DNA from 2 places in the Arthrobacter sp. NPDC080073 genome. Region 1 is predicted to be linked to the other one. Evidence: riboswitches for the same ligand, from Rfam matches in the RefSeq annotation. Region 1 holds a riboswitch; the other holds the start of a gene.
The links. A riboswitch is a leader RNA that binds a small molecule or an ion and turns the genes downstream of it on or off. The one in region 1 is predicted to bind cyclic di-AMP.

Region 1 (3,400 bases):
AGAGGTAGTCTGCCGGCCAGCCGTGGAAGTTGATGCCAACAGCGGCCAGCGAGTTCGAAGCCAGGGCGGTGCAGTCCTGGGCAACGCCAAGCTGGGCGTAGGCTGCGGCAGCAATTGCTGCGCCCTTGCCGCTGGCAACCTTCGTTACAGGCGAAACAGCAGCGGTGACAGAAAGCGTCGAGGAGCCGGTAGCGGCACCCGTTGCAGCCTGCGGAGCCGGAGTAGCTTCCTGCGTGGCAACCGGAGCTGCGACAACCGGAGCAGCTTCGGTGGAGACCGCCGGGCGCTCGTACTTGATAGCGACGGAGGAGTCGGCGGAAATGCTTGCTTGGGCGATCGACTGGACTTCCAGGGCGGAGGTCGAAGTGGACTCGCGGGGGACGTTGGTTTCTGCAGCGTTGGCTGCGATACCGCTAGTGAGCACCAGACCGGAAGCAGCTGCGATAACGGCTGCCTGACGGCCTACGCCACCGGCATTGCTGCCGACAGTCTTAGCGATAACGGCAAGCGAGTTGGTCTTGGTGACCGCGGCACGGTGGCGCGCAACAGTAGAGCGTGAAGACACGTAAGAGGCCTCTCCCTATGCCCGCGAGGTAAGCTGTCGGATTCGGATGGGAGTCATCCGGCCACACTTCTCCCTCTCGGAAGTTGTGCGACTTAACCCCAAGGCCATCGGTGAAGATGACCAAAAGTGGGTCCCCCGCCTCTGCCAGACGATGTTTTGCGAACGGAACCTCGAGCAGTGGCAGAGCTAGGCAATCCACTCGAGTGCATCAACTCTCTAAAAGTTGATGCGTCTTAGACGGTACATGAGTTTTGGCTGAATGTCACATTCAGGTCACGGAGCGTGACAAGCATTCGAGAGGCTTCCATCGGATTGGCTTACAGCCAGCCCAGGGGGTCAACGACGTCGCCGTTGACCATGACTTCAAAATGGAGGTGGCAGCCGGTAGAGGCCCCGGTGGTGCCGCTCAGCGCAATGACATCGCCACGGCTGACCGTTTGGCCCACTTGGACGTTGAACGACGACAAATGGTTGTACGTGGTTTCCAGGCCGTTGCCATGGTCCACCACAACGCGGTTTCCGCCGCCATACGGATGCCAGCCGGCGAAAGTGACCTTTCCGGCCGCGGCGGCATGGACCTGGGTGCCGCACTGGGCCACGAAGTCCTGGCCCCGGTGGAACTCCCCCAAACCGCCCGTGATGGGATTCACGCGGTACCCGAAAGGCGAGGCCGTGGTCAGGGTGTCCAGCGGCGCGCCCAGGGTGCCCTTGGAGGACGATGTCTTGATGGTGCCGACGGACTGCGCGCTCAAGAGCTGCTTGAGCTTGCTGTCAGGATCCGCCGTGGTGGAAACCGCAGCACGGCTGAAGTCGATCGTGGCGCTTGGGGCGGCCGGAATCTCAGGCTGGGTGCCTGCAGCCGAGGCGGCCTGGCTTGAGTCGGCCGTGGCCGTCATGGCGCCGGTGCCCGGCATGGCGACCGTCAGGATGAGGCCCGTCGTGGCAAGGGCCACTCCGGCCTTCTGTCCGGCCCCGCTCGCCGCGGCGAACTCGGCCATCTGCCGGAAAGGACCCTTGCGGCGGCGAAGTTCGCGATGGGGATCGCGGGGCCGCTCGTGCTCGACGGCGTTCGTGCTCCGCAGCTCAGCAGTAGGACCGGACGCGCGCCTGCGGCCCCTGGTGTTCTGCGTGGTCAAGGTTTTCCTCTCTGGCAAGCCTGCGAAGTTAGCTGTCGGATTCGGGCCAGAGAGATCGTGGACCCGGTCCGCGCGAAGGGCGCGAAGCGCAGGTCCACCCGAAGGGGGTCCCGCACTGTTTGCACTTCCGCTGCGGACTTCACCCCAAGGCCGTCTTTCGACAGCCGATGGTGGTTCCTCCGCTTCTGCCAGTGAATGGACTAATCCACCTGATCCGCTGGCAGAACTCGGCTTCGGATCAGGTAACGCTTTGGTATCGGCGCCAGTAACAAACTATAGGGGATGAAGCCCCCGCGGTAATAATTTCGTTATCTTTGCCGGCCGCCTCGCCGGGCCGGCTAGGCGACCGTGACAAAGACGTGCGAGGCAACCTCAGGCGGCAGCTCAAGCGCGCCGTCGATATTGGGCACGCGAACGGAGATGTACTCCCCCACGCGTTCCAGGGACACCCTCGCGCCGGGGCGGATCCCGCCCTCGTCGAGCTGGAGCAGAAGTTCCGGTTCCACCTGGATCGGTTCAGCCAGCCGGCTGACGGTGACCCGGTTTTCAGGTGAGTATTCGTTCATGGCATCAACAAGGTTGACCACGCCATCCGTAAAGGCATGGGACGCGGCTCCGCCCAGCGCCTCCAGTCCGGGAATGGGGTTGCCATAGGGCGATTCCGTGGGGTGGTCCAGCAGCTCGTAGAGCCGGCGTTCCACGCGTTCGCTCATGACATGCTCCCAGCGGCAGGCTTCGTCGTGGACGTAGGCCCAGTCCAGTCCGATGACATCTGCCAGGAGCCGTTCGGCGAGCCGGTGCTTGCGCATGACCTCGGTGGCGCGTTTCCGGCCCGTTTCAGTCAGCTCAAGGTGCCGGTCATCGGACACAATCACCAGGCCGTCGCGCTCCATCCGTCCGATCGTCTGGGAAACAGTGGGGCCGGAGTGCCGCAAGCGCTCGGCGATGCGCGCGCGAAGAGCCACGATGTTCTCTTCTTCAAGCTCCAAAATGGTCCGAAGATACATCTCAGTGGTATCGATCAGATCCGTCATCCAGCTCAGCTCCTCGAGCGCAGTATCTTGCGTATTTTCGCCAGCTCCAAGCTTAGCTTATTTGGAATTACTCCGGATAATTCTCGCGCCTCGTCCAACGCCCGTGGAACAGATGCTTCCACGTGGCGGACTATGACACCTTCGGTTCTGCCCCCGCCTGCGGCGTCAGGCAGAATTGGGGAGTCGAAGGGGCAGCTTGCCACCTGCCGCGACGCATCTAGGCCGCTACTTCACCATTGGAGCATCCCGTGAGCGAGAACAGCATCACTATCCCCGCCGATTTGCTGCCCAAGGACGGCCGGTTCGGCGCCGGGCCCTCCAAGGTCCGCCCGGAGCAGATCGAGGCACTTTCCGCCGCCTCGACAACGATCCTGGGCACCTCCCACCGCCAGGCACCGGTCAAGAACCTGGTGGGCTCCGTCCGCGAGGGACTTAGCCAGTTCTTCCGTGCCCCCGAGGGCTACGAGGTCATTCTCGGAGTCGGAGGCTCCACCGCGTTCTGGGATGTCGCCAGCTTCGGCCTGGTCGAGAAGAAGGCCCAGCACCTCTCCTTCGGTGAGTTCGGTTCCAAGTTCGCTTCGGCGACCAACAAGGCACCGTTCCTGGAAGCTTCCTCCATCATCAAGTCCGAGCCCGGCACCCGGCCGGTTTCCCAGGCCGAAGCA
Region 2 (3,400 bases), on a different contig from region 1:
ACGGCGATGTTGTCATCACGGGGCTGCCACTCGCCTCGAAGCAGGACACCGAGGCCTCGCTCGTCTGGACCATGGTGCTCGTGTCCTTGGGCGGCCTGGTCCTGATCGGACTGGCCGGAACCGTGCTCATTCGCCGCACCATGCGCCCCCTGGAGCAGCTCTCCGACGTCGCTACGAAGGTATCGAAACTTCCGCTCGACGCCGGTGAGGTGGCACTCGCGGTGCGCGTTCCGGCGTCGGCGGCCCATCCGAGCACGGAAGTGGGAAGCGTCGGCCATGCTTTGAACCTGATGCTGGACAATGTTTCCAGAGCCCTCGAGGCGCGCCAGCAAAGCGAAACAAAGGTGCGCCAGTTCGTGGCCGACGCCTCACACGAACTACGCACTCCGCTGACCGCCATCCGCGGCTATACCGAGCTCTTGCGCATGACGGAGACGTTCACCGAGGACGGTCGCAAGTCACTGGCCCGTGTGCAGAGCCAGTCAGAACGCATGACCACCCTCGTGGAGGACCTCCTCCTGCTGGCCCGGCTGGACGAAGGGAAGGCCCCGGAGTTCACCGATGTGGACCTCACGCAGTTGGTGATCGAGACCGTCAGCGACGAGAAAGTCATGGCCCCGGATCACATCTGGCAGCTCAAGCTCCCGGACGAGCCCCTCATGGTCCGTGGCGACACCACTCAACTCCATCAGGTTTTGGCGAATCTGCTCTCCAATGCCCGCAAGCACACGGAGGCGGGAACCACCGTGGTCACGGGCGTCATGCGTTCGGCCGACGGCAGCGCCGTGGTGACGGTGACCGACAACGGGCCGGGCATCCCGCCTGAATTCCAGGGCAGGATCTTCTCCCGCTTTGCCCGTGCCGACGCCGCCCGCTCGGGTTCCGAGGGCACGTCCGGGCTCGGCTTGTCGATTGTGGAATCCATTGTCCAAGCGCATGGTGGAACCGTCGAAGTGGCATCGCGGGCCGGCCGAACGGAATTTGCGGTGCGGCTTCCGGCGCTCAGGACCGCCACGGCCTGAACGGCCACCCAGGAGGGCGCGACGCCGGTGCGCGGCGAGCGCAAGTCGACGCACCGGCGCCGTGATCTCCGTTACCTAAATGTGACTTGAGCTGAATCCTCCTGTACCGTCGAATAGGTGCGCTGGATAATTCCGGCCACCGCCGGGTAGGCGCCGAGCTCTGCCCCTCCCCGGTGCCCAACAGTCCAGGCAGAGACGGGGGACCCAGGTCTCCGGGCAAGCGCTCATGTTGAGCCAGCCCTAGGGGTGAAGCCGTACCGCCACGATTCCCTGTGGCCACGGCCGGATGACCTCATCCGAATCCGACAGCTAACTCCGCAGGCGTCGAGAGGCAATCACCATGTCTGATTCCAGGAATCAGTCGCGCTCTGTTGCGCGCCACCGCGGCGAACCAGCCCGGAGAAACAAGTCACGTTCCACCTTGAGGCGAGCCGCCTCGAACCTTGGCACCGGCCAGCGCATGGCAGTTGTTGCCGGCGTCGTTGCCGTGTTCCTTGGCGCAGGTGCCGCCACACAGGCCGCCGGACAAGCCATTAATGCCCATGACATGAGCCGTACGTCCGAATCCCGCACGACGGATCACGCAGCCACGCCGTCGGCGAGTGCGAGCACGAGCGCTAGCCCCAAGCCGAGCGCCACGCCGACGCCGAGCCAGGCACCCGCCCCCGCTCCGGCCGCCGTCGCGCCCCAGGCCGCCGCACCGGCCGCACCCGTGGCACCGCCTGCCCCCGTTGCGCCCCCTGCTCCCGCGGCCCCGGCCGCGCCCGTCGCCGTCGATGATCCCTCCGGCGCCCAGGCTTATGCCGCAAGCATCCTGCCCTCGTACGGTTGGGGCCAGGGCGAAATGTCAGCCCTGATCACCCTGTGGAACAAGGAATCGGATTGGCGCACTACTGCCACCAACGCCTCCAGCGGCGCCTACGGGATCGGGCAATCTCTGCCGGGCGACAAAATGGCATCAGAAGGCGCCGACTGGCAGACCAACTACCAGACGCAGATCCGCTGGGGCCTGAACTACATCAAGGAACGCTACGGATCGCCGTCCGCGGCGTGGTCCTTCCACTTGGCCCACAACTGGTACTAAGCCAAAGCCACGCAAAAATATGTTGAGGTCCGTCCCCTTCAGGGGGGCGGACCCCTGCGTTTTTCGTCGAGGCCGGGCGATTCGCCACGCCGGTCATACATCCACAGCCACGTCACAGGTTCCGCCTAAAGCCCTCATATTCTGCAACGGCACTCTGGATACATGACGCTCATCGAATCCACCTCCGGAACCCTGAAGGACCCCGCGGTGGTGCCGCCGGGCCTCCCACTCCAAGCCAACACCCCGCTTAAACGCAGCACGGTGCGGCGCGCCCCCGTGGACACCCACACCGCCATCCCCGTCCTCGATGTCACCATCCCCGTCTTCAACGAGGAACGCGACCTCGAAGAGTGCCTGCGCAGGCTGCACGGCCATTTGCGCGAATCCTTCCCGCATGGCTTCCGCATCACCGTGGCGGACAACGCGAGCACGGACAGCACCTTGAAAATCGCCGAACGTGTGGCCAGGGAACTGCCTGAGCTCGCGGTTGTCCATCTTGAGGAGAAGGGACGCGGCAACGCTCTGCGCAAGGTGTGGCTCGCGTCGCCGTCGCCGGTTCTGGCTTACATGGACGTGGATCTGTCCACGGATCTCGCCGCACTGGCTCCCCTTTTGGCCCCGCTGATCTCCGGCCATTCGGATCTCGCCATTGGAACACGGCTGACCCGCAATTCCAGGGTTGTCCGCGGCCCCAAGCGCGAGTTCATTTCGCGCAGCTACAACCTGATGCTGCACTCGTTCATGGGCGCCCGCTTCAGCGATGCCCAATGCGGCTTCAAAGCGATCCGGGCCGACGTTGCGCAGCAGATCCTCCCCCACACCTTGGACAACTCGTGGTTCTTCGACACTGAACTCCTGGTCCTCGCCGAACGCTGCGGCCTCCGGGTCCACGAGGTTCCGGTTGACTGGATCGACGATCCCAATTCAAGCGTTGACTTGGTGCGCACCGCCTTGGCCGACATCCGCGGCATGGTCCGGCTCACCCGGGATCTCGTCTCGGGACGCATCCCCATTCCGGAGCTGCGCGCAGCGCTTGCACGCGGGCCGCTCCCGGCGTCGTCCCGCACCGCCGAGCAGAGCCCGCGCAGCAGCCTTTTCGGGCAACTGGTCCGGTTCGCCGCAATCGGCGCTGCGTCCACCCTCGCCTATGTGCTCATCTTCTTGTTCTGCCGCGGCTTCATGGACCCGCAGCTGGCCAACTTCCTGGCGCTGCTCGTCACGGCCATCGCCAACACCGGAGCCAACCGGCGCTTCACCTTCGGCATCCAAGGCGGGAACCCCGTACGGCACCACT

Region 2: linked by a shared signal. The riboswitch ahead of AB0O52_RS11305 (hypothetical protein) and the one ahead of AB0O52_RS16010 (M23 family metallopeptidase) in region 1 are both predicted to bind cyclic di-AMP.

Annotation. Positions count from the first base shown of each region.
Region 1 covers NZ_JBFBKR010000014.1:59,783-63,182, forward strand. Annotated here, with positions in the region: gene AB0O52_RS16005 (NlpC/P60 family protein) at 1-565, opposite strand, end outside; cyclic di-AMP (ydaO/yuaA leader) riboswitch at 570-752, opposite strand; gene AB0O52_RS16010 (M23 family metallopeptidase) at 883-1,701, opposite strand; cyclic di-AMP (ydaO/yuaA leader) riboswitch at 1,704-1,913, opposite strand; gene AB0O52_RS16015 (metal-dependent transcriptional regulator) at 2,040-2,735, opposite strand; gene serC (phosphoserine transaminase) at 2,984-3,400, shown strand, end outside.
Region 2 covers NZ_JBFBKR010000008.1:67,113-70,512, forward strand. Annotated here, with positions in the region: gene AB0O52_RS11300 (HAMP domain-containing sensor histidine kinase) at 1-1,022, shown strand, start outside; cyclic di-AMP (ydaO/yuaA leader) riboswitch at 1,164-1,360, shown strand; gene AB0O52_RS11305 (hypothetical protein) at 1,363-2,106, shown strand; gene AB0O52_RS11310 (glycosyltransferase) at 2,269-3,400, shown strand, end outside.